DNA from 4 places in the Pantoea sp. y20 genome. Region 1 is predicted to be linked to each of the others. Evidence: predicted binding sites of a transcription regulator. Region 1 holds the regulator's gene; each other region holds the start of a gene.
The links. Region 1 encodes Fur, which represses iron uptake genes when iron is present. Its sites were predicted from a motif close to ATAATAATGAGAACNACTATCAA; they were not measured.
Positions count from the first base shown of each region.

Region 2: the regulator Fur is predicted to act here: its motif matches at 2,294-2,316, upstream of fes (enterochelin esterase).
Region 3: the regulator Fur is predicted to act here: its motif matches at 5,002-5,024, upstream of ACYAC5_RS02565 (isochorismate synthase).
Region 4: the regulator Fur is predicted to act here: its motif matches at 3,075-3,097, upstream of exbB (tol-pal system-associated acyl-CoA thioesterase).

Region 1 covers NZ_CM142816.1:1,256,046-1,263,763, forward strand. The annotation lists gene nagE (N-acetylglucosamine-specific PTS transporter subunit IIBC) at 1-1,038, shown strand, start outside; gene glnS (glutamine--tRNA ligase) at 1,191-2,858, shown strand; gene ACYAC5_RS05800 (hypothetical protein) at 3,094-3,489, shown strand; gene fur (ferric iron uptake transcriptional regulator) at 3,551-4,000, opposite strand; gene fldA (flavodoxin FldA) at 4,355-4,885, opposite strand; gene ybfE (LexA regulated protein) at 5,023-5,298, opposite strand; gene ybfF (esterase) at 5,466-6,230, opposite strand; gene seqA (replication initiation negative regulator SeqA) at 6,479-7,018, shown strand; gene pgm (phosphoglucomutase (alpha-D-glucose-1,6-bisphosphate-dependent)) at 7,043-7,718, shown strand, end outside.
Region 2 covers NZ_JBUBNJ010000002.1:228,756-236,473, reverse strand. The annotation lists gene ACYAC5_RS20845 (TonB-dependent siderophore receptor) at 1-2,095, opposite strand, end outside; gene fes (enterochelin esterase) at 2,374-3,732, shown strand; gene ACYAC5_RS20835 (MbtH family protein) at 3,725-3,946, shown strand; gene ACYAC5_RS20830 (amino acid adenylation domain-containing protein) at 3,999-7,718, shown strand, end outside.
Region 3 covers NZ_CM142816.1:566,918-574,635, reverse strand. The annotation lists gene ACYAC5_RS02590 (ATP-binding cassette domain-containing protein) at 1-557, opposite strand, end outside; gene fepG (iron-enterobactin ABC transporter permease) at 554-1,537, opposite strand; gene fepD (Fe(3+)-siderophore ABC transporter permease) at 1,534-2,523, opposite strand; gene entS (enterobactin transporter EntS) at 2,665-3,915, shown strand; gene fepB (Fe2+-enterobactin ABC transporter substrate-binding protein) at 3,910-4,875, opposite strand; gene ACYAC5_RS02565 (isochorismate synthase) at 5,052-6,233, shown strand; gene ACYAC5_RS02560 ((2,3-dihydroxybenzoyl)adenylate synthase) at 6,244-7,718, shown strand, end outside.
Region 4 covers NZ_CM142816.1:3,542,085-3,549,802, forward strand. The annotation lists gene ACYAC5_RS16365 (Csu type fimbrial protein) at 1-221, shown strand, start outside; gene tcuC (tricarballylate/proton symporter TcuC) at 303-1,649, opposite strand; gene exbD (TonB system transport protein ExbD) at 1,831-2,253, opposite strand; gene exbB (tol-pal system-associated acyl-CoA thioesterase) at 2,259-2,987, opposite strand; gene metC (cystathionine beta-lyase) at 3,248-4,438, shown strand; gene ACYAC5_RS16390 (DedA family protein) at 4,537-5,199, shown strand; gene ACYAC5_RS16395 (AraC family transcriptional regulator) at 5,200-6,111, opposite strand; gene dkgA (2,5-didehydrogluconate reductase DkgA) at 6,317-7,144, shown strand; gene ACYAC5_RS16405 (IS481 family transposase) at 7,236-7,718, opposite strand, start outside.

The DNA.
Region 1 (7,718 bases):
ATGCAGTGGATTGCCGGTTTCGGCTTCAGTGCGGGTCTGGTGGATATGGTGCTGTCAACGCGCAACCCGCTGGCGGTGCACTGGTGGATGCTGATCCCACAAGGTCTGGTGTTCTTCGTTATCTACTACGTGGTATTCCGCTTCACCATCCAGAAATTCAACCTGATGACGCCGGGCCGCGAACTCTCTGCGGGCGATGAAACCGATGGTTATGACGTCAATGTCGATAACAGCGGCAACGGTGAAAGCCAAACTGAATCTCTGGCGCGTCGTTATATTGCGGCGGTAGGTGGCTCAGAAAACCTGACCAACATCGATGCCTGTATCACACGTCTACGTCTGAACGTTAAAGATTCCGCGCAGGTTAATGAAGGTGTCGCTAAACGTCTCGGTGCTTCAGGTGTGATTCGTCTGAACAAGCAGAGCGTACAGGTTATTGTCGGTACGCAGGCGGAAAGCATTGCAACAGCAATGAAAACCGTACTGAGCAAAGGTCCAGTTGCGGCATCTGCCGCGGCGTCAACGGCTGCTCCTGTTGCTGCTGTAAAACCGCAGGCGGTGCTGAACAGCGAAAAAGCCGTGATTGCTACGCTGCTGGCGCCAGTAACCGGTGACATCGTTGCGCTGGAAAATGTGCCTGACGAAGCATTCGCCAGCAAGGCAGTCGGTGATGGTCTGGCCATCAAGCCAACCGGCAAAACCGTGGTTGCGCCAACCGCCGGAACCGTGGTGAAGATCTTCAATACCAACCATGCGTTCTGCCTTGAGGCGGAAAACGGCGTCGAGATCGTGGTACATATGGGGCTGGATACAGTAGCGCTGGAAGGTAAAGGCTTCACGCGTCTGGTTGAAGAGGGCGCAACGGTCACTGCAGGTCAGCCAATCCTGGAAATGGATCTGGACTTCCTCAATGCCAACGCCCGCTCGATGATCAGTCCGGTTGTGGTCAGCAATAGCGATGATTTCGCTGGTCTGAATTTACTGGCAACCGGTTCAGTGGTTGCAGGCCAAACCCCGCTGTACGAGGTTAAAGGCTAAGTCCTTGTGATTGAGCCAGAAGGCAGGAAGCGATTCCTGCCTTTTTTGTTTTAAAACGACCAACAAACGGTTGTTTCCCTCCTGCGCTTTGTGGATCATACTCCGTTACTTCGTGGTACAAATCACCCGTTATAGTTTTTGAGGATTTTGAGATGAGTGAGGCTGAAGCCCGCCCAACGAACTTTATTCGTCAGATCATCGACGAAGATTTGGCGAGCGGTAAGCACAACAGTGTGCATACCCGTTTCCCGCCTGAGCCCAATGGTTATCTGCATATTGGCCATGCGAAATCTATCTGCCTGAACTTTGGTATCGCGCGAGACTATCAAGGTCAGTGCAATCTGCGTTTCGACGACACTAACCCAGTTAAAGAAGATCTGGAGTTTGTCGAATCCATTAAGCGTGACGTGCAATGGCTGGGCTTTGAGTGGAGCGGCAACATTCGTTACTCCTCAGACTACTTCGACCAACTGTTCAACTATGCGGTTGAGCTGATCAACAAAGGTCTGGCTTACGTTGATGAACTGTCGGCGGATGAGATCCGTGAGTATCGCGGTTCACTGACGGCGCCGGGTAAAAACAGCCCATATCGCGATCGCAGCGTGGAAGAAAACCTGGCGCTGTTCGAGAAGATGCGCGATGGCGGTTTCGAAGAGGGCAAAGCCTGTTTGCGTGCCAAAATCGACATGGCGTCCAGCTTTATCGTGATGCGCGATCCGGTGCTGTACCGCATTAAGTTTGCCGATCACCATCAGACCGGCAGCAAGTGGTGCATCTACCCGATGTACGACTTCACTCATTGCATTTCGGATGCGATCGAAGGCATTACGCACTCTCTCTGCACGTTGGAGTTCCAGGATAACCGTCGTCTGTACGATTGGGTGCTGGATAACATCACCATTCCGGTTCATCCGCGTCAGTACGAGTTCTCACGCCTAAATCTGGAATATGCGGTGATGTCGAAGCGTAAACTGACTCAGCTGGTGAGCGAGAAGGTGGTAGAAGGCTGGGACGATCCGCGCATGCTAACCGTTTCGGGTCTACGTCGTCGTGGTTATAGCGCCGCTTCTATCCGTGAGTTCTGCCGCCGTATTGGTGTGACCAAACAGGACAATATCGTGGAGATGGCTTCACTGGAATCGTGCATTCGTGACGATCTCAATGAAAACGCACCGCGTGCGATGGCGGTAATGGATCCGTTGAAAGTGGTGATCGAGAACCTGCCTGCAGGTCACGATGAGATCATCACTATGCCGAATCATCCGAACAAACCGGAGATGGGCACGCGTGAAGTGCCATTCAGCCGTGAAGTGTGGATCGATCGCGCTGACTTCCGTGAAGAAGCCAACAAGCAGTATAAGCGTTTGGTGCTGGGTAAAGAAGTGCGTCTGCGTAATGCTTACGTGATCCGTGCCGAACGTGTGGCGAAGGATGCTGAAGGCAATATTACCTGCATCTATTGTACTTGCGACGTTGATACGCTGAGCAAAGATCCGGCCGATGGCCGTAAAGTGAAAGGTGTTATCCATTGGGTTTCTGCAATCCACGCGCTGCCAGCGGAATTCCGCCTGTACGATCGTCTGTTCAGTGTGCCAAATCCGGGCGCGGCTGAGGATTTCCTCACCACCATCAACCCAAACTCACTGGAAATCAAACAGGGCTTCGTTGAGCCTGGTTTACGTGCTGCCGATTCGATGGCACCGTACCAGTTCGAACGTGAAGGCTATTTCTGTGCTGATAGCGTCTATTCACAGCCCTCCAGGCTGGTGTTTAACCGCACCGTAGGTTTGCGTGATACCTGGGCAAAAATCGGCGATTAATAGTTTTAGTCGCGAGCACGATAAGATCATGAAAGGGCGAGCAATCGCCCTTTTTTATTATCTCAATTTGGCCAGATACGACCTTTTATGCTGCACGCCTCAATTCGCCTTTAATTCCCTATTTGCGACTATTCTGACTTTAGAAAAATTAACCCATTTGGCAGTGTGAAAAACTTTTTTTCAGGTAGGCTATGCGCTCTCAGACGGTGCTCTGCGGCTTATCTAAGGAAAAAAAATGACAACTCTCGCCCAGGAAGCCAGGCATAGCGTGGTGGTTTTACATCAGCTTATTGAACGTATTTTCAATCAGGCGGAAGGCAGTGACGACAGCATTGATCTGTTTTTATCGCACTTTCATCCCGAGTTCAAAATGGTCACGCCGCAAGGCAAACGATTGGACCTCAATGAAATGGAAGTGCTGTTTCGCCAGTTACAGGGGCAGCGTGAAGGCATGCGCATTGCCACCAGTGAGCACGCCATCATCTCGCAGCAAAGCGAGGAAGTGACGATTCAGTATCGTGAATTACAGATGATGAACGGCATCAATCAGAGCCGCATTTCACTGGCGGTATTGGATTGCAGCACCGCCATTCCGCGCTGGCGCTACCTGCAGGAAACGCTTGTCGCCTGATTACAGGCATAAAAAAACCGGCTCAAGCGCCGGTTTTTTTTATACTGCATAGCACACTCAATTACTTATCGTGGAGCGTATCGTCTTCGCGGCAGTCTCCCAAAGCACAATGACCGTACAGGTACAGGCTGTGGTTGCTGAGCTTAATGCCGTGGCGAGTGGCAATTTCACGCTGACGCGTTTCGATTGATTCATCGCTGAATTCTATAACTTTGCCACAATCCAGGCAGATCAAGTGATCGTGGTGATGCTGCTGAGTCAGTTCGAAGACAGATTTGCCGCCTTCAAAGTTGTGACGGGTTACGATGCCCGCGTCGTCAAACTGGTTAAGAACGCGATACACCGTTGCCAGACCAATCTCTTCGCCCATATCAATCAGGCGCTTATACAAATCTTCCGCACTGACGTGATGGGACTCTGGGCCGGGTCCCTGAAGCACTTCCAGAATTTTCAGTCTGGGTAGCGTGACTTTCAGGCCAGCCTTCTTCAATGCGGAGTTGTTGTCAGTCATGCGGATATTGTCCTGTTACTTTGCTAGTCACTTGCGGCGCAGGGGCCTTGAATGTTTAGGTCAACGCGCATTCTCATTTGCGTCTCATTATAGAACTCAAGCAGTGAAATGAAAACCAAGGCAACGTCCTTAATCACCAAAGTTTGTAAGGATATCGTCACTAACGTCTTCAAGACGCTTGGGTTTTGGATTCCATTTCACTCAGCCTCATTCTACTGCCAGAGGAATAAGCGGATGACCATTGCGGGTATTCTACAGATTTGCGGGGAAAAGTTAAAAAACCGTAGCTATTATTTTTATAGGAAATTCCGTTACCCGATGTGAGGCAGTGCGCACATCGGGCAGAGCAGGGAATTAAGCTTCAATAATCTCTTTCAGCTGCAGCTCATCAAAGATCTGCTTCACCCACTTCTCAACGCGTTCGTTGGTCAATTCCGGCTGACGGTCTTCGTCAATGGCCAAACCAAGGAAGTTTTTGTCATCGGCCAGGCCTTTAGAGGCTTCGAAGTGATAGCCTTCGGTTGGCCAGTGACCGACGATCACCGCACCATTCGGCTCAATGATGTCACGGATAGTGCCCATCGCATCACAGAAGTACTCGGCGTAATCTTCCTGATCGCCACAACCAAACAGCGCTACCAGCTTACCATTGAAATCAATCTCTTCCAGCGTCGGGAAGAAATCGTCCCAGTCACACTGCGCTTCGCCGTAATACCAGGTTGGGATACCCAGCAGCAGGATGTCGAACGCTTCGAGATCTTCTTTGGTGCTCTTAGCAATGTCATGCACTTCGGCGACATCTTTACCCAGTTGTTTCTGGATCATCTTTGCAATGTTTTCAGTGTTGCCGGTATCGCTGCCGAAGAAAATGCCTACGATTGCCATGGGTTAGGTAACCTCTTAAATCCTGATTGTGAAAGTAAGTCAGTTGACTGCACAGTTATGCGAATAATAGCAGACCGGTAAAAAGTGCGGAACGTATAAAACCGTGACTTTGTGTTCCAGCGTGCGGTCTTCGCGCGTTACGACAGTTTGAGCTGTGCCAGCAGCATTTGTTCAATCAATTCGCTGCGACTGATGTTTTGCTGATCGGCTAGCGTGCTGAGGGCGTCAACCGCCTCGCTCGACATCTTCAGCTCAACACGACGCAGCCCACGCACTTTATCGCGCTTGAGCTGATTGCGTTTGTTGATGCGTAACTGTTCATCACGCGTCAGCGGGCTGGTTTTCGGGCGACCAGGACGCCGCTCGTCTGCGAAGAGATCAAGCGTAGTGCGGTCTGTCTGTTCTTTTGCCATGGTTTGTAAAACTGAGTGGGCGCGAACGGCGGAAAGGCGCTGCGCGATTAAAACATTATCGGCCCGACCACGGCGAAAAAATATCCGTGGCAAATTTTTAGCGCGACATCATACTCCAGCGCCTTCCCTGACGCCAACCCTAAAGCGCAAGCGGCAAGCTTTTGCTTTTACAGGTTAAAAAAACGCCGAACGGCGCGTAACACCGCATCGGGTTTCTCGGCGTGCACCCAGTGTCCAGCACCGCTGATCACATGTGCATGTGCCTGCGGGAACTGACGCAGCAGCGCATCGCGATGCTGATTATCCAGATAAGGCGAGTCGCCGCCGCGGATAAACAGCGCCGGATGCGGCCACGCAGGAATCTCTTCCCAGCCGGAAATAATGCTGTAATTATCCCACAGCACCTGCACATTAAAGCGCCATTCGCCCTCTGCGAAAGATTTGAGGATGAACTGGATCACGCCTTCTTCATCAATATGCTGACGCATTACTTCAGCGGCTTCGCTGCGGCGCGTGACGCCCGCGGCGCTCACGGCCCGAATAGCGGCAAAAATTTCGTCATGGCGGCGCGTTTGGTAATCAACGGGCGCGATATCGATCATCACCATTTTATCGATACGTTCCGGCGCGATGGCACTCAGTGCCATGGCGATTTTGCCGCCCATTGAGTGGCCAATCACACCCGCGCGATCGATATGGTGCGCATCCAGCGTTTCGACAATGTCCTGCGCCATCACGTGATAATTCATCTCATCACTACGCGCCGACAAGCCGTGATTGCGCACGTCAACTTGCAGCGTCGGACGTGCATCACGCACCCCACGCGCCAGCACGCCAAGGTTATCAAGGCTGCCAAAAAGACCATGGATCAACAGAATCGGCGTGGCATTGGGGGCAGATTGTTCAGTTTGCAGACGGGCGTTCAAAATCATGGCTAAAGTTCTTACGGTTGTGACCTTGGCTTAGGTTATCATGGATTCACCTGTCCAGCAGTCAGGCCGGTGGGCATTAGGGCATATTCCGACTTTTGCCCGTAAACGTTGCCAACGCTATCGGCTGCCACGGATTTAACTTTATAATCCTTATGTTAGAACCCGCTCACGTTTTGCACGACTGGATTTTGCTAAGGACGTTGCAAGAATGCGTGGTTCTGTCATTTGCCAGAATCGTACGGAAAAAGATGAAAACGATTGAAGTTGACGAAGAACTCTACCGTTATATTGCCAGCCACACGCAGCACATTGGTGAAAGCGCCTCAGATATTTTGCGCCGCATGTTGAAGTTCACCGCTGGACAGAGCGCACCCGCTGCGCCCGCCGCTGGTGCATCAATCAAAGAAGCGCAACCTGCCAGCCGTGAAGCGCGTCCTCAGGATCGCGTCCGGGCGGTACGTGAGCTGCTACTTTCCGATGAATATGCCGAGCAGAATAAGGCGGTTAACCGCTTCATGTTGGTACTGTCAACGCTCTATCGTCTTGATCCGGCTGCGTTTGCTGAAGCTACTGCCTCGCTGCAGGGCCGTACCCGCGTCTACTTTGCGGGCGACGAGCACACGCTGCTGCAAAATGGCACCCATACCAAGCCGAAGCACGTTCCCGGCACACCGTACTGGGTGATCACGAACACCAATACAGGTCGCAAATGCAGCATGGTGGAACACATCATGCTGGCTATGCAGTTCCCACAGGAACTGACAGAGAAAGTTCGCGGCACCATTTAACTGAAGCGTCAGGGAGAAGCGCCAATGGCCAATCACCCCCGTGCCGGGCAGCCTGCCCAGCAGAGCGATTTGATTAACGTTGCACAATTAACCTCGCAGTATTACGTCCTGAAGCCCGATGTGGCGAATCCGGATCATGCGGTGAAATTTGGCACTTCAGGCCACCGCGGCAGCGCGGGACGCCAAAGCTTCAACGAACAGCACATTTTGGCGATCGCGCAGGCGATTGCTGAAGAGCGCAAAAAGAATGGCATCACCGGTCCGTGCTACGTCGGTAAAGACACGCATGCGCTGTCTGAGCCGGCGATTCTATCGGTGCTGGAAGTGCTGGCCGCTAACGGCGTGGACGTGATTGTTCAGCAGGACAATGGCTACACGCCAACGCCTGCAATCTCTAACGCGATTCTTGAGCACAACAAACGCGGCGGCGCGCAGGCGGACGGCATCGTTATCACGCCTTCGCATAACCCACCGGAAGATGGCGGTATCAAATACAATCCGCCAAACGGTGGCCCGGCTGATACCAACGTTACCAAAGTGGTGGAAGATCGCGCTAACCAGCTGATCAAAGGCGAGCTGAAAGACGTGAAACGTCTGCCGCTGGATCAGGCATGGGCGAGCGGCCACATCGTTGAGCAGGATCTGATCCAGCCATACGTTGAAGGTCTGGCGCAGGTGATTGACTTCGCCGCCATCCAGA
Region 2 (7,718 bases), on a different replicon from region 1:
CCGCGAGATTATTGACGTTGAGCTGCAGCGTGGTGCCACGCAGCGAGTTCGCCGCTTCGCCCAGCTCATACTTCGCCATCGCATCATACAACGTGTAGTGCGGTACTTTGTCGACGCCAATTTCATCCGCTGGCGCGGTGCCGGTATAACGTACGCCGCTGCCCAGCGTTAAGCCGCTCAGCACGCCATCAAGGAAGGTATAGCTGCCCCACGCCGACGCCGCATGACGCGGAATGCTCGACGGTGAATGGCCGATGCGCTGCGTGATGCTGCTCTCTTTGGTCACCGCATCGGTGTAGGTATAGGCCGCTAACAGTTTGATCTCTGGCGTAATCTGCGCATGCGCTTCGGTTTCGATGCCTTTCGAACGCACTTTACCAATCTGCTCGTTATAACCGGTCACGCTGTTATAAGCAGTGATATTTTTCTGCGTGATATCAAACGCTGACACGGTAAACACCGCATCCCAACCTACCGGCTGATACTTCACGCCCACTTCGGTCTGTTCGCCGGTGGTCGGTTTAAAAGGATCGGTGCCTGGCGCGCCGCTGTTGAGGTTTGGCTCGAACGAGGTGCTGTAGCTGACGTACGGTGAAATGCCGTTATCGAATGCATAAAGCAGACCCGCGCGGCCAGTGAACTTGTTGTCATTCTGCTGGGTTTGGCTGTCGTCGGTGCGATCCTGCGTGCGCACTTCGCTCCAGTCGTGACGTCCGGAGAGCAGCAGGTTCCACTGATTCCACTCCAGCTGATCCTGCAGATAAACACCCACCTGATCGAGCTTCTTGCGCGTGCTGGTAGTGAGTGTCAAATCGCTCTCGTTGATGCTGATGCGCGTCGGATTCGCCCAGTCGAGGATGTACTGATCGCCGCTGTCGCGCCACAGTTTGTTATCGACGTCGCTCCACTTGTAATCGAGCCCGCCGAGCACGGTGTGCGCGATGTTGCCGGTTTCAAAGGTGGCTTTCAGCTGGTTATCAAGACCCAACTCTTTCGACTTGATCTTGTCATGCTGTGGACGACGATTGATGGAGTGATCGTTATCGGCATCAAAGGTATACACCAGATATTTGTACGATTCGTCCATGTTGCTGTAGCGCAGATTCTGCGTGAAGCTGATGTTATCGCTTAAATTGTGCTCGAAGATATAGCCGATCGAAGTCTGTTCGCGCTTGGCTTCGTTGAAGCTCGGATCGCTGACGTTGAAATCGTAAGGGATAAACCCAGCGCTGCTCTCTTTCAACGTACCGCTGGCCGGCAGGAAGTTACGGTATCCCGCTTTCGGCTCGTTCTGATACATCGTCAGCAGCGTAAAGCTGGTGTCCGCGTTTGGCAGCCAGGTTATCGCTGGCGCAATCGCCATGCGCTGCTGTTTATTGTCCTTAACGAACTCATGTTTGGTGCTGGCAATACCGTTCAGGCGGTAAAACAGCGTGTTGTCATCATTCAGCTTGCCGCCAAAATCAAACGCCGCTTCACCCAAATGCTGATTGCCGGTGCTGAGCTGTACTTTGTGAATGCTCTGCGCGGTCGGGCGCTTGCTGGTCATGGCCACGATACCGCCCGGATTCACCTGGCCGTACAGCACAGAAGCTGGGCCGTGGATCATCTCTACGCGCTCCAGCAACCAGGGATCGATCTGCCCCGCTGCGCCCGCCTGGCCGGATAAACCGTAGCTCAGGCCATCAAGGAATTTTGGCGCGTAGCGGAAACCGCGCGCGATGATCTCATCATTACGGTTGGAGTTACCGCGATAGTTGGTCAACACGCCGCTGCTGTAGCTCAGCGCATCCGCAACGGAGGCCGCAGCCTGATCGTCCATCTGCTCGCGGGTAATCACCGAAATGGATTGTGGGGTTTTGCGCAGCGGCGTCGCGGTTTTGGTGCCTGCCGCGCTCTCTTTCGCCACGTAGCCCTGCAGCGGCGAAGTCACGCTTTCACGCGTGTCGGCGTTGACGGTAAGGGTCTCTTCGGCGGCCACGCTGAAGGCGGCCGGAGCCACTAACAGAATTGAGGCCAGAGAAAGGTACAGAGGATTGAATCTGAACTGCCGTGCCACAGCAGGTATTGCTGAATTTTTAGCGTTAACGGACATAGTTGCCATCTCTATTTCAAACTGCCTTGTAAATGAAATAATCCGTTCAGTCGCCCTCGCCTAACGACAATGGCCGTAACGGATTGAAATATTAATCTCTTGCGTTATTGACGGTCCTAATTTCCCTGCGTGACGTCCTTCACAAAATAATCCACTGAAATTACGAAGGTTTATCAGGAACGAAAAATCATATTGCAAATGTAAATCGTTATCAATAGCATTTGCATTAGCTTTGGTTAAGTAAAGACAGTGAACAAAATGTGGAGATGGGTTGCAGGATGTTTCAAACAAGCGCAGAAAATACAACGCAGACGTGGTTGCCCGCCGGGACAGTTGCGCAATGGTTGCAGCAGGCCGAAGTAGGAAGCGAAAGCTGGTGGCAGCGGCTTTACGCGGTCGGTACGCCGCTGGTGGAGCGAGACGAAAGCGGCCAAACGACCATGCACTTCTTCTGGCGCGATCCCGAAGGACATTCCGCACGTTCTTCCACTAAACGGGTTTATGTCGATATTAATGGCGTCACCGATCACCACAGCGAAGCGCCAGAAAGTCTGGTGCGCGTCGGCGACAGCAACGTCTGGCATTGGTCGACTGCCATTGAATCTGACTGGCGCGGCAGTTATAGCCTGATCCCCGCCACCGCGCAGCAGTTACCGCCGCTGTTTTGTGGCGATGATGCCGACTGCCGCGCGCTGCAGCGTAAGTGGTGGATCTCGCTGATACCGCTGGCGATCCCCGACAAATTCAATCCCACGCCGCCGTTTCTCAGCAGCCGCCGTTTTGCGCTGAGCAACGCGCACATGCCGGATGCGCCGGTTCAATCGGCCTGGCGCGCGCTGGATGCCGGCATGGCGGAAACCTGGCCGGATACGCTGCAAACCCTGCAGTGGCACAGCGCGTTGCTCAACGTCACACGCAACGTCTGGCTTTATAGCACCGGAACAACCGCTCATCCCGAACAGCGTCCGCTGGCAATCCTGCTCGATGGACAAAACTGGGTGTACGGTCAACCGATTTTCAGCGCGCTGGATCAGGTCACCGCCGATGGCGCCCTGCCGCCCGCCTGCTGGCTATTTATCGATGTTATCGACAGCCAGCACCGCGAAGCCGAATTGCCGTGCAATGAAACCTTCTGGCAGGCGGTGCAGCAGGAACTGTTGCCGCTGGCACGCCAGCACGCGGCCTTTAGTAGCGACGCTGACCGCACGCTGGTGGCCGGGCAAAGCTATGGCGGACTCGCCGCGCTCTATGCCGGATTGCACTGGCCGCAGCGTTTTGGCCGCATTCTTACGCAATCCGGCTCCTTCTGGTGGCCGCATCTGCAATACATCCGCGACTACGCCAATCGCGAGCAGCACGCACCCGGCTTGCTACTCGAGCGGCTGCAACAGGGCGATTTACCGCCGGGCAAGCTGAAGATTTTCCAGGAAGTGGGCGATCGCGAGGCGGACATGGTGTACGTCAACCAGCAGATCGTCCCGGCGCTGCAAGCCGCAGGCCATGAATTACATTTTCGCCGCTTCGCCGGAGGGCACGATGCGTTGTGCTGGCGTGGCGGTTTGATCGACGGCTGCCACTGGCTGCTGGCCGATTTTCTCTCCCCTACATCAACCTCTGAAGGTAACCACCATGTCTGAACAACAGAATCCGTTTGATAACGACGCGCTCGATTTTTTTGTGCTGCTTAACGCGCGCCAGCAATACAGCCTGTGGCCCGCTTTTGCCCCGGTTCCGGCAGGTTGGCACAACGTGGCGGGACCGCTGACGCGCAGCGCCGCCATTGAGTTTATCGAAGCAAACTGGCACGACATGCGGCCAGCGACGCAACAGACGTCGTCTACCGCGCATTAAATTTTTTTAACTTTCTCTTTTTTAAATTGTTTTTCTCGACAGGAATTGTCCTTTGGCATCGCTAAACAACTATTCTCCAGCCTATCCACTCGTCGCGGCGCAGCCCGGCATCTGGATCGCTGACAGCATTGCGCAGCAGCGCAATCAATTTACCGTGGCGCACTACAGCGTGCTGCACGGCGACATCAATCGCGCGGCGCTGGACAGCGCCATTCAGCAGGCAATGGCGGAAGCCGATACCGTGCAGGCGCGCTTCGGCCTGGATGAGCAGGGCAATCCGGCGCAGTGGTTTGGTGCACAAGCGCCGGTCGCGCCGGAATGGCACGATTTCAGCCAGCGCGGCGATGCCAGCAGCCAGGCGCACAAACTGATGCAGGCAGATCTCGCTGCCGATCTGCCCGCCGACGGCGACAAACCGCTCTATCGTCACGCGCTGATGCGCATCGGCGACGGCAGCTGGCTGTGGTATCAGCGCTATCACCATTTGCTGGTGGATGGCTTCAGCTTTGAAGCGACGACTCAACGCGTCGCAGCGATCTACGCCGCCCTTTGCGCCGGCGAAGCGCCCGCGCCCTCGCCGTTTACCCCGTTCACCACGGTGATTGAAGAGATTCAGCAGTGGCAGGATTCGCCGGCTTTTGCCCGCTCCGCCAGCCACTGGCAAAATTACGCAGCGGATTTGCCGGAAACCCTGACGCTTGCCAGTGAAAACGTCAGCGATCCCGGCGATCGCCCGATCAGCTGTCAGGTAACGCTGCCGCAACTGACCACGCTGCGTCAGCAGCATCCACTCGCCGACAGCAGCGAAGGCGATATCGTCAGCGCGCTGTTGGTGGCCTATCTGGCACGCTTCAGCAACAGCCAACGTTTGTCGATTGGCTTCCCGTTTATGCGCCGCATGGGTTCGGCGGCAATTTCTACCCTCGGCCCGGTGGTCAACGTGTTGCCGCTGATTTTCAGCGTCAGCGATGAGATGACCTTGCCGATGCTGGTGCAGCAGGTGCAAGGCGAAATCCGCAAAGCGCGCCGTCATCAGCGTTATGAAGCTGAACAGCTGCGCCGCGATCTAGGTCTGGTCGGCAGCAGCCAGGCGCTGTATGGCCCGGTGATTAACGTCAAGGTTTACCACGACGATCTGCAGTTCGATGGCCATGCAGCTCCAACGCACACGCTGGCGATGGGCCCGGTCGACGATCTCGAGTTTGAAGTCGGCTTCCGCGCTGGCGCATTGCAGCTGACGCTGGTGGCAAACCCGCGCCGCTATGAGGCAAAAACGCTACAACGTCACGCCGAGCGCATTAGCCACGTGCTCACGCAATTTGCGGCGGATGCCAACACGCAAATCGGCGCGCTGTCACTGCTGGCGCCCCAGGAACTGATCGATCTGCGACGCTGGTCGACCGGGCCAACCATCGTGCCGCCCGTCAATACCCACACCATCGTCGATATCCTGCTGCAAGCCGCTGAGCAATACGGCGAGCAAACTGCGGTGGTGTGCGGCGCGCGCAGCCTGAGCTATCGCCAGTTAGCCGATCGCGCGATGCAACTGGCGCATCTGCTGATTGCGCGCGGTTTACAAGCAGACGACGTGGTGGCGATTGGCATTCCGCGCTCGGTGGATTCGCTGGTAGCGATGTTCGGCGTGCTGGCGAGCGGCGCGGCCTATATGCCGCTCGATCTCGACTATCCGCGCGAACGCCTGGCGCTGATGTGCGATGACGCGCTGCCGAAGCTGCTGCTGACGCACTCCAGTACGCTGGCGCACATGCCGGAGCTGCCAAATCTGCTGATTGATCAGATTGCGTTGAGCACCCTTTCCACCGCACGACCCGATACCCAACTGTGCGGCGACGATCTGGCCTACATGATCTACACCTCAGGATCGACCGGCCGCCCGAAAGGCGTGATGAGCACTCATCAAGGTTTGCTCAATCTGTTCCTGTCGCACCGCGAGCATCTGTTTGGCCCGGCGATTGCGCGCTTCAGCGCCAGCAGCCCGCGCCGCATGCGCGCTGGTCACACCGCTTCCTTCTCGTTCGATTCCTCATGGGAACCGCTGTTCTGTATGCTGATGGGCTGCGAGCTGAATATCTTCGACGAAGAGCTGCGCCGCGATGCGTGGGGCCTGATTCAGCAGATGAACGCAGTGCCGGTCGATTTGCTGGATATCACGCCGTCATTCTTCTCGCAGATGATCGACAGCGGCCTGCTGGAAGCCGACAACCATCGTCCCTCCTTTGTGATGATTGGCGGTGAAGCGGCCACGCCAACGCTGTGGAAGCTGATGCAGCAACAGCAGCAGATGGAGATCCACAACTATTACGGCCCATCGGAATACACCATCGATACGCTCGGGGCCAGCGTTATGGCGTCACCGCAGCCGGTGATTGGTCGTCCGGTGGGCAACAGCGAAGTCTATCTGCTGGATAACCAACTGCGTCAGGTGCCGATTGGTTCTGCTGGCGAGCTGTATATCGCCGGAACCGGCATCGCGCGCGGTTATCTGCGTCGTCCCGATCTCACCAGCGGACGCTTTGTCGCTAACCCCTTCCGCGACGGCGATGTGATGTACCGCAGCGGCGACCTGATGCGCTGGCGTCAGGATGGACAGCTGGCGTTTATTGGCCGTACCGATCACCAGATTAAAGTGCGCGGCTTCCGCGTTGAACTCGGCGAGGTTGAAAACGCGCTTGTGGCGCTGCCGGAAGTCAGCACCGCCGTGGTGATCGCCGAAGTGATGGGCGCCACGCATCGCCTGATTGGTTACTGCTCGGTGCAGGATGACGCGCTGCGCGCCGATGCCGATCTCAACGCCCGTTTGCTGGCGCAACTGGCCACGCAGCTGCCGGATTACATGGTGCCTGCGGTGCTGATGGTGCTGGACGAATTGCCGCTCAACGTTAACGGCAAGATTGATCGTCAGGCGTTGCCAAAGCCGCAACAGGCGCAGCAAAGTCAAAGTCGCGCCGCCAGCACGCCGCAGGAGCAGCTGATTTGCCACGCGATTGCCAGTCTGCTGGGGCTGGAGAGCGTTGGCGCGGAAGATGATTTCTTCGCGCTCGGCGGCGACAGCATCTCAGCAATGGGGCTCAGCACCGCCGCCCGTCGCGCTGGCTATCTGTTGCGTCCACGCGAAATCTTTGCCGAACGTACCGCCGCCCGCATGGCGCGGGGTTTGCAGCCGCTGGCGCAGCACAACACCGGCGCGCGCGTGGCGCAACAGGGCGCGATTGGCGGCTTGCCGATTCTGCACTGGTTCAACGCCCAGGCGGGCATCAATGCGCGCTTTGCTCACGGCGTGCTGCTGTCGGTGCCGCCGCAGTTGCAGCTCGTTCAGTTGGAACAACTGATCGATCAGCTGGCGCAGGCGCATCCGGCGCTCAACGCCTTTACGCGCGGCGATCAGCTGATTGTCGGCGAAGCGCTGACGACGCGCCCTGCCCGCGTGCGTGCGCTGGAGGTGCAGGACCGCGACCGCGCAGCGGAACGGGCGTTTAGCGAAGATGCTGAGGCGCTCGACCCGACTAAAGGCGCGCTGCTGCACGCCACGCTGCTGCAGCAAGATGGCGCCAGCTGTGGGCTGGTGCTGACGCTGCATCACCTGATTGTCGATGGCGTCTCGTGGCGCGTATTGCTGGAAGAATTGCAACAGGCTGGGGACGCGCTGCTCAATAACACGCCGCTGGTGATCCCTGCCGAGGAAACCTCACTGCACGACTGGTCTGCCGCGCTGCTGGCGAACCTTGCGGCGCGCGCCAGCGAGTTACCGTTC
Region 3 (7,718 bases), 690 kb from region 1:
ATCAATTCCAGCAGCTCAATTTGATGGGTGATATCCAGCCAGGTGGTCGGTTCATCCAGCAGCAGCAGCGGCGTTTCCTGCGCCAGCACCATGGCAATCCACACGCGCTGACGCTGACCGCCCGATAACGTATCCACCGACTGCTGGGCCAAATCGGCCACGCCGGTGGCGCGCATCGCGTTCTGCACCGCCGCTTCATCTTCCGCACGCCAGCGACCAAACAGCGCCTGATGCGGATAACGTCCGCGCGCCACCAGCTCGGTGACGCTGATGCCCGCCGGCGCGTTGGAACTTTGCGGCAGCAGACCCAAACGCCTCGCCACTTCTTTGGTGGGATAGCTGGCAATGGCCGCGCCATCCAGCAACACCTCACCTTTTAACGGCGTATGCAGGCGACTCAACGTGCGCAGCAGCGTCGATTTTCCGCAGGCGTTAGGGCCGATAATCACCGTCAGCTCACCTTGCGGAATCGTCACTGACAGATTCTCTGCCACCACCTTTTTGTCATAGCTCAGCGTTAGGCTATCGCCGCGCAGACGTGAAGGGATATCGGTCATTGGCGTCGCGCCTCCCGCACCAGTAAAGCGATCAGATAAAGTCCACCGAGAATGACGGTTATCACGCCAACCGGTAATTGATATGGCAGGAACAGATGCTGTGCGGCGAAGTCTGCAGCAATCAATAACAGCGCACCGCACAGCGCCGCCAGCGGCAAGGCACCTTTGACGCCGCCGCCAAGACGACGGGCAATCTGCGGCGCCAGCAGCGCGACAAACGAAATCGGCCCGACCAGCGCGGTTGACGCCGCCGTGAGCACCACGCCAATCAGCATCAGCCACATGCGGCTGCGCTCCACCGGCACGCCAAGCGCGCAGGCGGTATCGTCGCCCATCTCTAGCAAACGCATCCGCCGCGCCAGCAGCGCCATCAACAGTAACGCCAGCAGCAGTACCGCAATCACCGGCGGCGTTTTTGCCCAGGTAATGCCGTTGAGCGATCCGGCGCTCCACAAGCCCGCACTCAGCGCCGACTCCAGCGAGGCGCTGATAATCAGCCAGGAATTCAACGCCATCAGCAGCGCGCGCACGCTGATGCCGACGATAATCAGCCGGAAGGTCTCTACGCCGTTGCGCCAGGCAAACAGATAGACCAGCGCCGCCGTGGCGATGCCGCCAATCAACGCTGCGCCGGTCATCGCCGTGACGCTTTGATTAAACAGCACCAGCGCCACCAGCACGCCGCTGTAAGCGCCGGTGTTGAAACCGAGAATGTCCGGGCTGCCGAGCGGATTACGCAGCAGCGACTGGAAAATTGCGCCGCTGATGCCTAACGCCGCACCAATCAGCAGCGCCATTAGCACGCGCGGCAAGCGCCATTCCAGCACGATCAGTTTGACGTTGCTGGCGCCCTGCCCGAGCAGAATTTGCCAGATTTGATCACTGCTGATCTGCAATGCACCGCGCGTCATCGCCATATAAGCCAGCAGAGCGCAGGCGCACAGCAGCCAAAGCGTATGTAACCCGACACGACGCGTCATAGTGCACCCCGGCCCAATTTACGGCGCACCAGCGCAATCAGCATCGGCGCACCGAGCATCGCCGTGACGATGGAAACCCGCAGCTCGCCCGCCACCAGCAGGCGGCCAAGGATATCGGCGGCGAGCAGCAGAATCGGCGTGATCAGCGCGGTCGCAGGCAGCATCCAGCGGTGATCGTTGCCCACCAGCCAGCGGGCAAAGTGCGGCGTCATTAAACCGACAAAGGCAATCGGGCCCACCGCCGCGGTGGCTGCGCCGCACAGCAGCGCAATCGCCAACAGGCCAAGCAGTTGGGTGCGCGCCACCCGCGTGCCGAGCGCGGTCGCCATGTCGCCACCCATACTCAAACTGTTCAGCGCCTGCGATAGCGCAATGGCCACCACGCTGCCGATCAGCACCGCCGGGAACAGCGTGCGCAGCGTGGTGAAATTGCGAATATCCAGCGAGCCGCTGTGCCAGAAGCGCAGATGATCGTAGATGTCGGGATTGAGCAGCGACAGGCCAGAGGTTAATCCTTCCAGCACCGCGCCCAGCGCCACGCCGGCCAGCGTCAGACGCACCGGATTGACACGCCCGCCGCCAATCGCGCCGGTCATCGCCACCAGCACGGACGCCAGCAGCGCGCCGCCAAAGGCGAAGCCGAGCCAATCCACCGGCGAGTCAGCACCGAACAGCGCAATGCCAATTACCACCGCGAAACCTGCTCCGGCGTTGACGCCAAGAATGCCGGGATCGGCCAGCGGATTGCGCGTCAGGCTCTGCATCAACGCACCAGCGAGGCCGAGCGCCACGCCCGCCAGCAAACCGGCCAGCGTACGCGGCAGGCGCGCGTCACGCACAATGACGCACTCCGCGCTGTGACAGGAGGTGGTAAGCGAATGATAAACATCGGGAAGCGGTATTGATTTTGCCCCCAGCATTAAGCTGAGCGCGATGAGGAGCAAGAGCAGAATCCCTGAGCCTGCTAATGCACGAATCTGGCGCATAGCGTTCTAAACCTTCACTGTTCAACGTCGTTGCATGCGCGATGTAACTTGATAATGGTTATCGTTATTACTCGCGTTCAGCTATGTTACCATGACTCGCCTCGCGGACGATGAGGAAAATTGGTGCAATAAGGCGAACACATGAACAAATCTTCCCACTTTATCGATCTCTCGCTGCTGAAAACTCACCCGGCTTTTCGCGCGGTGTTTATCGCGCGTTTTATCTCGATTGTCGCGCTCGGCATGCTCGCTGTGGCGGTGCCGGTGCAGATTCAGCACATGACCCATTCACCGCTGCTGGTGGGCTTGGCGGTGACGCTGGCCGCTGCCGGCATGTTTATCGGCCTGCTCACCGGCGGCGTTTTGGCGGATCGCCATGAACGCAAAAAGCTGATTTTGTTTGCCCGATCCACCTGCGGCTTAGGTTTTATCGCGCTGGCGATTAACGCCGCGCTGCCAGAACCCTCTCTGATCGCGGTTTATCTGCTGGGTTTCTGGGATGGTTTTTTCGGCGCGATTGGCGTCACCGCGCTGCTGGCGGCGACGCCCGCGCTGGTCGGTAGGGAAAACATTATGCAGGCGGGCGCTATCACCATGTTGACGGTGCGCTTCGGCTCCATTTTATCGCCCGCGATTGCTGGTCTGGTGATTGCTCACGGCGGCGTGACGTGGAACTACGCACTCGCTGCCTTTGGCACCTTACTTACCGTGTTAACGCTGCTGAAATTGCCCACTTTGCCGCCGCCGCCACAACCGCGTGAACATCCGCTGAAATCCCTCGCCGCTGGCGTGCAGTTTCTTTTCGCCAGCCCGATTGTCGGCATGGTGGCGCTGATTGGCGCATTAGTCACGCTGGCCAGCGCGGTGCGCGTGCTCTATCCGTCGCTTGCGCCGCATTGGTCAGTGAGCGCTGACCAGCTTGGCCTGATGTATGCCGCCGTGCCGCTCGGCGCAGCTATCGGCGCGTTCACCAGCGGTAAACTGAAACACGCCGCGCGTCCCGGACAGCTGGTGCTCGGCAGTGCGATTGCAGCGTTTGTCGCGTTGGGTTTGTTTAGCCAGATGCCGAACCTGCCGCTGGCGTTAGCCTGTTTAGTCGCTTTCGGTTACTTCAGCGCCATCAACAGCCTGGTGCAGTACGCGATGATTCAGGCATTAACGCCAGATCATCTGTTAGGCCGCATCAACGGCTTGTGGACCGCGCAGAACGTGACCGGCGATGCGATTGGTGCGGCGGTGATTGGTGCGATGGGTTCATGGCTGCTGCCACCGCAGGCCGCCGCGGTATTTGGCTTTACGTCGGCGCTGCTCGGCATCGTGATGTGGTGGGTGATGGGCCGTTTACGTCGTTACCATCCGCCAGCACCGGAGCTGACGGAACAGGCATCATGATTTAACGAACAGCTTCTCCAGACGCGCCAGTAGATTGCTGGCGCTGTAGTAATCAAGACGGAAGGAATCGACGCCCAGCTCGTAAACCTGCTTGCCCTGCACCGCCGCGTTTTGTGCAAGGAACGGATTGTTCAACACCGATTGCGTGGTTTTATCGTCAGCGGCGAACAGCAGGAAGGTTTTACCGGTCAGGCCGCTGGCAACGTTTTCGCCCGACAGCTGAATGATGTCTTTGCGCTGTCCCATGCTGTGTCCCTGCTCAACCGTCGCCGGTGGCGTTGCCAGGGTGAAGCCAAGTTGTTCCAGCAGCTTGCCCTGCGCCGAAGCCGCGGTCCACACATTGACTGCGCGTCCGCCGCCGTTCCATACCATGGCGGAGACCGGCTGCGGTGGCAGCGTGATGGCTTTTTTCAGCGCCGCTTCACGATCGTCGAAAGCTTTAATACGTTGCGCCGCCTGCGCTTCATGCCCGGTCGCCTGGCCTAACTGCGTGACGACCTCCTGCCAGCTTTTGTCGTCGTAATTGACCACCAGCGTCGGTGCAATAGCCGAAAACTGTTCGGCGAGCTTGATGGCAGAATCGTTGCCGGTGGCGCTGACGATAATCAGATCCGGCGCTTGCGCGGCAACCGCTTCGGCATTCGGCTCACCGATATACAGACGTTGAAGATGTTGCTTTTTGGCAACGTCGCTCCACTGGCGGAAGAAACCCTGATCGTCGGCCAGGCGACTGTTCGGCGCAGTCGCGCCGGAAGCAATCACCGGCGCATCAATGGCCAGCAGCGATCCGGTCAGCGTGACGCTGGTCGAGACAATGCGCTGCGGCGCGTGATTGAGCGTGATCGATCCGTTGGCACCCTGAACGGTGCGCGGCCAACCCTGTTCGGCATGAGCGACGCTGGTGAAAATCTGGAAAACACCTATAAGGGCTGCAATGCCCCAAAAACCGCATTTATTCATAAGTTTTGGTCCACTTTTTAGCATATTTCCCTGCTGAGCGTCAGCGCCTGATTACGGCTAAACGCAGCTGAAATCCCGCGAATGGATTGACACTTTTGCCCAATCGACGTAGGTTACAGGCCCATAATAAAAATGATAATCATTCTTAATAATCTTATCATTTATAGGTGAAAATTATGGTGGAATCTTCCACGTTTGAAAATGCCTGGCTGAAGGATTATTCCGCGCTAAGCCGTGGTTTCCTCTTTACCTCGCCATGGCGTAGTTTGGCAACGCAAGGATGCTATACCACCGTTACCGCGCCGGTAGATGACGCCGCGTCGCTGGACGGTGATTTCCAACAACAGTTACGTCAGCATTTTGCCGCGGCGAAAAAACAGGGCATCGACAATCCGATTCTGGTCGGGGCGATCCCGTTTGACGTCAGCCAGCCCGCCGCGCTGTTTATTCCTGAATCCTATCAGACGTTTAATCGCGCTGACCTGCAAAACGCGTTGCCGGAAAACGTCAGCGATCTGCCGCAGGTGCGACGTCGCACCGCAGTGCCGGATCACGATGTGTTTACCACGATGGTGGCAGATGCGGTGGCGGCCACGCAGCGCGGCGATCTGGATAAAGTGGTGCTGTCGCGTCTGATGGATATCGTTAGCGAACAGCCGGTTGATACCGCAGCGCTGATGCAGCGCGTGATTGCGCAGAACCCCAACAGCTACCATTTCCATCTGCCGCTGCCGCAAGGCGGTGCGCTGATTGGTGCCAGTCCGGAGCTGATGCTGCGCAAACAGGGGCGCGATTTTAGCTCTTGTCCGCTGGCGGGCTCAGCGCGGCGCAATCACGACGATGCCCAGCAGGATCGTGCCGCTGGCGATACGCTGATGGATTCCGGCAAAGATCGTCATGAGCACAAACTGGTGACCGACGCGATGCGCGACACCTTGCAGCCGCGCAGCCGTTTGCTGTCGGTGCCGACCATTCCGTCGCTGATTACCACCGCCACGCTGTGGCATCTCGCCACGCAAATCGACGGCGAAGTGCAGGATGAGCGCGAAAATGCGCTGTCGCTGGCCTGCCTGCTGCACCCGACGCCTGCGTTGAGCGGTTTCCCCCATCAGCGCGCGCAGCAGCTTATTCAGCAGCTGGAACCTTTTGATCGCCAACTATTTGGCGGCATCGTCGGCTGGTGCGATAGCCAGGGCAATGGCGAATGGGTGGTCACCATCCGCTGCGGCACCGTGCATGGCACGCGGGTGCGCCTGTTTGCCGGCGCGGGCATCGTGGCCGACTCACAACCCGAATCAGAATGGCGTGAAACCGGCGTGAAGCTGGACACCATGTTGCGCGCCTTTGGACTGCAATAAAGGAAAGAACATGAGCATTCCCTATACTCGCTGGCCGGACGACCTGGCTGCGCGCTATCGCGAAAAAGGTTACTGGCTGGATGTGCCTATGACCGACATTCTGGCGCGTCATCAGCATAATGATGCCATCGCGGTGATTGATGGCGATCGCCAGATCAGCTATCGCGAAATGGACGTGCTGAGCAGCAACCTGGCCGCCGCGCTGCAGCGCCGTGGCCTGCAAAATGGCGATACTGCGCTGGTGCAGCTTGGCAACGTGGCCGATTTTTATGTCACGGTATTTGCGCTGTTTAAGCTCGGCGTAGCGTCAGTATTTGCGCTGTTCAGCCATCAGCGCACCGAACTAAGCGCCTATGCGGCGCAGATCGAACCTAAACTGCTGATTGCCGATCGCACTCACACGCTGTTTGCTGATGATAGCTTTATCAACGCGCTGTGCGCCGCGCAGCCTTCGCTGCAGCAGGTGATTCTGCGTAATGACAACCAGCCGGAAAATACGCTGGAAGCGCTGATGGCGGAAGCCGCGGGTGATTACCTCGCCACACCAACCGCCGCTGATGAAGTGGCGTTTTTCCAGCTCTCCGGCGGCAGCACCGGCACGCCGAAGCTGATTCCGCGCACCCACAACGACTATTACTACAGCATTCGCGCCAGTGATGAGATTTGTCAGGTGACCGCCGATACGCGTTATCTCATCGCCCTGCCCGCGCCGCATAACTTTGCCATGAGCTCCCCGGGTTCGCTCGGTGTGTTTTATGCCGGTGGTCAGGTAATTCTGGCTGCCGATCCCAGCGCCACGCTCTGCTTCCCGCTGATTGAGAAGCATCAGGTCACCGATACCGGTTTGGTGCCGCCGGCGGTGAGTTTGTGGCTACAGGCGATTCAGGAATGGGGCAGCAATAAACAGCTGGCTTCGCTGCAACGCATTCAGGTGGGCGGCGCCAAGCTGGGCGAAACCCTTGCGGCACGTATTCAGCGTGAAATTGGCTGTCAGCTGCAGCAGGTTTTCGGCATGGCCGAAGGTCTGGTGAACTACACGCGCTTTGGCGACGATGAGAACATCATTCTCACCACGCAAGGCCGCCCGATCTCTGAAGATGACGAAGTGTGGGTCGCTGACGAGCACGGCAACGCGCTGCCAACCGGCACCATCGGTCGCCTGATGACGCGCGGCCCCTACACCTTCCGTGGCTATTACAAGAGCCCGGAACATAACGCCGCCAGCTTCGACGCCAACGGGTTTTACTGTTCGGGCGATCTGATTGAGATCGACGCGCAGGGCTACATCACCGTGCAAGGGCGCGAAAAGGATCAGATCAATCGCGGTGGCGAGAAGATCGCCGCGGAAGAGATCGAAAATCTGCTGCAACGCCATCCGGATGTGATCCACGCCGCGCTGGTGTCGATGAACGACGAATTGATGGGTGAAAAGAGCTGCGCCTTTATCGTTGCTAGCCAACCGATCAAAGCGGTGGCGTTGCGTCG
Region 4 (7,718 bases), 1.9 Mb from region 1:
GCGGAACTAACCGGCTGGCGTATGACATCTACAAAGGCACCACTACCACATCGCGCTGGGGACCGACCGGCACCGATCGCTGGAGCAGCACCACCTCGACATCGTTGAATGCGGATACCGTGACGCGCAACTTTACCTATACGGCGCAGATTTTGACCACGCAGAATACGCCCGCGGCGGGGAATTATACCGATAGCGTGGTGGTGGATGTGTCGTTTTAGCGGGGTGCGCGCTGTCCCTCATCCCAGCCTTCTCCCGCAGGCGGGAGAAGGGGCTGATCGAGAGGTTTGTGAGTTAAGTTTTTACCTAAACATTCCCTCTCCCGCTTGCGGGAGAGGGTTAGGGTGAGGGGAACGGTGTTGCGCTTGATACTGCTTCACCATGCGGCCAATCAGCAGCGTACCGACCAATCCGCACACCGCCGCAAAAGAGAGCCACACGCCCGACATCGCTTTATCGCCTGTCGCATGAATCAGATAGCTCGACACCGCTGGCGTAAAACCGCCAAATAGCGCGGTTGCCAGGCTGTAGGCCAGTGAGAAACCCGAAGCGCGCACTTCTGCCGGCATGATCTCAGCCAGATACACCACCATCGCGCCGTTATAACTGGCATACAGGAACGACAGCCACAGCTCGGCCTCAACCAGATGGGAGAAGGTCGGCGCTCCCACCAGCCAATGCAGCACCGGCCAGGTAGTTAAAATCATCAAGAGGGTGCAGACAATCAGCAGCGGACGACGACCGATGCGATCCGACAGCGAACCCATCACCGGCAGCCAAAACAGGTTGGAGATGCCGACAAACAGCGTCACCAGGAAGCTCTGTTTGTCACTCATCATCAGCACGGTTTTGCCGAACGTCGGGGTAAAGGCGGTAATCATGTAGAACATCACGGTGGTGGTCACCACCATCAACATGCCTGCCAGCACCAGCGCCCAGTTCTGCCCGACCGAACGCATAATCTGACGCATTGAAGGATGATGTTTACGCTGGCTGAAAGCTTCGGTCTCTTCCAGCATGCGGCGGATATAGAACAGGAACGGCACGATCATACATCCCACCACAAACGGAATACGCCAGCCCCATTCGGTGACGGCGTCTTTCGCCAGCAGATGGTTCAGGCCCAAACCGAGCAGCGCGGCGAAGATCACCGCAACCTGCTGGCTGCCCGATTGCCAACTGACATAGAAGCCTTTGCGCCCTTTCGGCGCCACTTCCGCCAGATACACCGAGACGCCGCCCAGCTCAACGCCCGCCGAGAAGCCCTGCAATAAACGACCGAGCAGAATCAGGATCGGTGCGGCGGCACCGAGCGTGGCGTATCCGGGCACCAGCGCGATGGTTAAGGTCCCAATCGCCATCAAGCCGAGCGTTAACAGCAAGCCTTTACGACGGCCATGATGGTCGATGTAAGCGCCAAGAATAATCGCGCCGAGCGGGCGCATCAGGAAGCCTGCGCCGAAGGTCATCAGCGTGAGCATTAGAGAGGCAAAGGGATCATCGCCGGGGAAAAAGGTTTTGGCGATCGCCGTGGCGTAATAGCCAAACACCATGAAATCGTACATCTCAAGGAAGTTACCGCTGGTAACGCTAAAGATGGTTTTGGCACCGCTTTGCGGCGACTTTTGTAAAGAGTGACTCGCGCTCATATTGTCCTTCCTGGTTTTTCTTCCGTTGTAGCGTGCCGGGACAGGAATAAACGTGATCTTCTTCACCATTGCAGTTTACAAAAATACGACCAATAGTAACAATAAATTAACAAATTGCGTGCAGGCATTAAAAAAGGCCGCTGCGGGAGCGACCTTTACGGCAAGGTTAAGTGGAGTGACGTTACTTCTTCACCGTTTCCATGCCCATCAAACCAATCTTCAGATAACCGGCTTCACGCAGCTGATCCATCACTTCCATTAGGGTGGCGTAATCCACCGATTTATCCGCCTGGAAGAAGATGGTGGTGTCTTTCTTGCCTTCGGTTTGTGCCGTCAGCGCATTCACCAGCGTCTCTTTGGTGACCGCATCGTTTCCGATGAAGATCTGCTTATCTTCCTTGATGGAGAGATAAACCGGTTTTTCCGGACGCGGCTGCGGCGCGCTGGTCGATGCTGGCAGGTTAACGCGCACATCGACGGTAGCTAATGGCGCGGCGACCATAAAGATGATCAGCAGAACTAACATGACGTCGATAAACGGCGTCACGTTGATTTCGTGCATTTCGCCATCGCCGACCGAGTCATCGTTTAAACGCATCGCCATAATACTTATCCTACGCGCAGTTTCTGTGCCGCCGCTGGACGGTTGGCTTCTTTCGCGGTATCAACGTTGCCGAGATCCAGATCGCGGCTCTGCAGCAACATCACCTGCGCGGCGACATCGCCCAGCGACGCTTTGTAGCTGGCAATCATACGCGCGAAGACGTTGTAGATAACCACGGCGGGGATTGCCGCCACCAAACCAATCGCGGTAGCCAGCAGCGCTTCGGCGATGCCCGGCGCGACGACTGCGAGGTTAGTGGTTTGCGTTTTCGCTATGCCGATGAAGCTGTTCATGATGCCCCAAACGGTACCGAACAGACCGATAAACGGCGCAACGGAACCGATGGTGGCGAGGAATCCATTACCGCGACCGGCATGACGGCTAAATGCAGCCACGCGGCGTTCGAGACGGAAGCTGGTGCGCTCTTTGATGCCATCCAGATCTTCAGTACCAGCGGAGAGCTCCAGCTCATTCTGCGCGTCGTTAAGCAGCACAGCGCTGTGGCTGTTACTTTTGAAGTTTTCAGCAGCACGGTAAGCATCGTTTAATGAGCGGGCTTCGCCCAGCGCTTGCTGCTCGCGTTTCAGGCGACGTTTTGCCCCGCTCAGCTCAGCAAACTTACCGAAGAAAATTGCCCAGGTGACAACCGAAGCCAGTAACAGGCCAATCATCACAATCTTTACCACGATATCGGCATGCTGATACATGCCCCAAACGGAAAGATCCGTTTGCATCAAATCACTGGCTACCACGCTGCATCTCCAACTTCTGTTGCACAGTTCACGATTGAAGCGCGGATCATAGCAAAAAACACCACCGAAGTGATAGTGGTTCTCATTACTATTTACAAAGCAAAGATGCCCGCCATTTCCACAAGTTAGCGGATGTTATGCGCAATACTGGCCTCACTCTGATAATCCGCAATCAGGCTCAACCCGCTACACTGATTCGTGGTAACGTGAATGTTTTGTGGGAAATGTCAGGAAAGGCAGTGATGGCAACGAAAAAAATAGACACCACGCTTGTCAGCGCGGGACGCAGTAAACGTTACACGCAAGGCTCAGTTAACAGCGTAATTCAACGCGCTTCATCCCTGGTTTTTGACACGGTCGCCGACAAGAAACGTGCTACCGCTGGCCGCGCGTCAGGCGAGCTGTTTTATGGTCGTCGCGGCACCCTCACCCATTTCTCGCTGCAAGACGCCATGACCGAGCTGGAAGGCGGCGCAGGTTGCGCGCTCTATCCGTGCGGCGCGGCGGCGGTCTCTAATGCCATTTTGTCCTTTGTCGAAGCCGGCGACCATATTCTGGTGAGCGGCGCGGTCTATGAACCGACACAGGATTTCTGCTCGAAAATTCTCAGTAAGCTGAACGTCACCACCACCTATTTCGATCACTGCATCGGCAGCGAAATTGGCGAACTGGTGCAGCCGAATACGCGCGTGGTGTTCCTGGAATCACCGGCGTCGATCACCATGGAAGTGCAGGATATTCCCGCGATTGTTGCCGCCGTGCGCGCCAAAGCGCCGGAGGCGATCATCATGATCGATAACACCTGGGCGGCGGGCGTGTTGTTTAACGCGCTGGAGCATGGCATCGATATTTCGATTCAGGCCGGCACCAAATACATCATTGGTCACAGCGACGCGATGATTGGCACGGCGGTAGCAAATGAGCGTTGCTGGCCGCAGCTGCGCGAGAACTCCTATCTGATGGGCCAAATGGTCGATGCCGATACCGCTTATATGGCGAGCCGCGGCATTCGTACGCTGGGCACACGTCTGCGTCAGCACGAAGAGAGCGGATTGCAGGTGGCGGAATGGCTGGCCACGCAGCCGGAAGTGGCGCGCGTTAATCATCCGGCGCTGGCGCAGTGTAAAGGCCACGCATTCTGGCAGCGCGATTTCAGCGGCAGCAGCGGTTTGTTCTCGTTCATCCTGCATGAAAAACTGAGCCGTGAGCAGCTGGCAAATTACCTCGATCACTTCCACCATTTCAGCATGGCGTATTCGTGGGGCGGCTATGAATCCCTGATTTTGGCGAACCAGCCTGAAGAGCTGGCGGCGATTCGTCCGGCGGGCGGCGTGGATTTTGACGGCACGCTGGTGCGTCTGCATATCGGCCTCGAACATGTCGATGACTTGCTGGATGATCTTAAAGCCGGTTTTGCACGTTTAAGAAGTTAAACAGAAGATAAACCACGCTGTGGCGGCGATGAGAGATCAACGTATGCAATGCCACAGAAGGTTAAAATTAGACTCCTTGTGACTCGATGGAATAGCTGATGGGTGTTTTACATGAGATTGTCCAGGCGCTTTGGCATCAGGATTTTGCCGCGCTCGGCAATCCGGATGTGGTTTGGATTGTCTACGGCGTGATGTTTTTAACGCTGTTTCTGGAAAACGGTTTGCTGCCCGCGTCATTCCTGCCGGGCGATAGCCTGCTGTTACTGGCGGGCGCGATGGTCGCCAAAGGTGTGATGGACTTCGTGCCGACCATTGTGATTCTGACCACGGCGGCCAGTCTCGGCTGCTGGCTCAGCTATCTGCAAGGACGCTGGCTCGGCAACACCAAACTGGTGAAAAGCTGGTTGCTGCATCTGCCCGCGCAATATCATCAGCGCGCGTGGAATATGTTTAACCGCCACGGTTTGATGGCGCTGCTGGTTGGCCGCTTCCTGGCCTTTGTGCGCACCTTACTGCCGACCATGGCCGGGATTTCCGGCTTAAACAATGGCCGCTTCCAGCTGTTTAACTGGCTGAGCGGCTTGTTGTGGGTTGGAATTGTGGTGACGCTGGGCTACGGCATCAGCCATGTGCCCTTTATCAAGCGCCATGAAGATCAGGTGATGGCGATCCTGATGATTCTGCCGATCGCGCTGCTGTTTATCGGCCTGGCCGGCAGCATTGTGGTGATCTGGAAAAAACGCCGCCAGAAACTCTCCTGATTACGACGCGGCGTCAAACGGTAAGGTTTGACGCACGCGGCTCGCCTCTTCTCCCGGCGTCACGCCGAAATAGCGCTTAAACTCACGCGAAAACTGCGATGGGCTTTCATAACCGACGCGCACCGCCGCCGCGCTGGCTTTCATGCCATCCTGCAGCATCATCAGGCGCGCCTGATGCAAGCGATAGCGCTTAAGGTATTGCAGCGGCGAGGTTTGCGTCACCGCTTTGAAGTTATGATGAAACGCCGAAACGCTCATGTTCACTTCAGCGGCCAGCATGTCGACGCTCAAACTCTCCGCGAAGTGGTTTTCGATGCGACGCAGCGCGCGCGCAATCTGGCTGAACTGCGTCTGACGATTGACCAGCGACAGCAACGCGCCGCCAATCGGTCCGGTTAACACGTAATAGATGATCTCGCGCACCAGCTGCGGCCCCAGCACGCGGGCGTCGCGCGGGTTATTCATCACATCCAGCAAGCGTTCGGCCGCACACAGCATCTCTTCGCTCATGAACGCCGAATGGATGCCGGAGGTTTGTGCCTGCGGCTGGAACTGCTCGTCATCGCCGATATCCATCAGCAAATCCTGCAGGCTGGCGACATCCACGCTCAAACACATGCCGGCCAGCGGCTCCGCCAGCGTGGCTTCGGTTTCGCACTCCACCGGCAGCGGTACGGTGAGCATCAGATATTTGGTGGCGTCGTAGTGGAAAACGGTGCTGCCGAGATAGCCGGTTTTACGCCCCTGAAACAGAATCACGATGCCGGGTTGATACATCATCGGCGTACGCGGCAAGGTTTCGCAGGCATAGATCAATTTGACATTTTCTACCGTGCACAGCGGCTTATGCAGGTCACTCATCAGCGCAACTACGCGCTGCGCTAGCTGGCGGCAAAGGGCGTCGTTTGGCATGCATCTCTCTCAGGCAGCAAAAAAGTCAGTTTGCCGTAAGGCTGTACAAAGCTCCATCATTCTGGAGAATCAGGCAAGATTCTTGCAGAAATCTATCAGGCAAAAGTGCCGCCCGCTTGCCACAATGATCCTGAGGTGAGGTTTGTTGACTAGACTTAAGCACATCTTTTCTACGGTAAGTCCCTGCAACAGATAAGGAGCAATTATGGCAGATCAACCCATTATTAAATTGCGCGACGGCAACATGATGCCGCAGCTTGGCCTCGGCGTGTGGCAAGCGAGCATTGAGGATGCGCGCAACGCCATCCTGGAAGCCCTGAAAGTTGGCTATCGCTCCATCGATACCGCCGCTATCTACAAAAATGAGGAAGCGGTTGGGCAAGCGCTGCAAGAGACCGACGTGGCGCGCGATGAGATTTTTATCACCACCAAGCTGTGGAACGACGACCAGACCAACTGGCAACAGGCAATGGAAACCAGCCTGAAGAAGTTGCAGTTAGAGCAGGTGGATTTGTATCTCATGCACTGGCCGTGCCCGGAAAAAGATCACTACGTTGAAGCCTGGAAAGGTTTGATTGAGCTGCAGCAACAGGGCTTAACCAAGAGCATCGGCGTATGTAACTTCCACGAGGCGCATCTGAAGCGTTTGATCGATGAAACCGGCGTGTCGCCGGTGGTGAACCAGATCGAGCTGCATCCTATGCTGCAACAGCGCACGCTGCATGCGTGGAATGCGCTGCACCAGATTCAAACCGAATCCTGGAGCCCGCTGGCGCAAGGCGGTAAAGGCGTGTTTGATCAGGAGATTATCCGCGAGCTGGCGAAGAAATATAGCAAGACGCCGGCACAAATCGTGATTCGCTGGCATCTGGATAGCGGCCTGGTGGTGATTCCGAAGTCGATTACCCCGGAACGCATTCGTGAGAATTTCCAGGTGTTTGATTTTAGGTTGGATAAAACTGAAGTGAGTGAGATCAGTAAGCTGGATAGCGGCAACCGTTTGGGACCGGATCCGGAGGCGTTTAACGGGTAGAATGGCGCGCGTTTCCCCTCACCCTAACCCTCTCCCGCTGTACAGTCCGGGGACATGGTAGACAGGTGTTCGGGGACATGGTGAACACTTTTTAACATCCTTTACCCATGGTGATCGACTTTTTCTTCAGGTCGATCACCCCCACTTTTGTGCTGTACCACCATACCTCGTAGCACCCGTCTTCCTGCATCTCCTTCAGGCCAACGTGCTCTCCCCTGAACGCCTTGCCTGCCTTCAGACTCAGGCCTTTTATACTCAGCTTCCCGCTGATATCCACCTTCCTGACCATCACGCCCTCGTCGTATTCCGCTGACGTTACGCTGGCGCTGTACTGCCGAGCCGATGGCTGATAGCGCGACGCCGGCACCGCCATATCCAGCGCCTCATGCGGGCGTTCAAGGTTATAAACCGTCCGCCAGTGGTCGAAGGCGCGCTGCAGCTCACCGTCGTCCGCGAACCACTTCCCCTGCAGCACTTCAGCCTTCAGGCTGCGGTGAAAGCGCTCCAGCTTGCCCTGCGTCTGCGGATGATAAGGCCGGGAGTGCCCCACCCGGATACCCTGTCGCATAAGCCA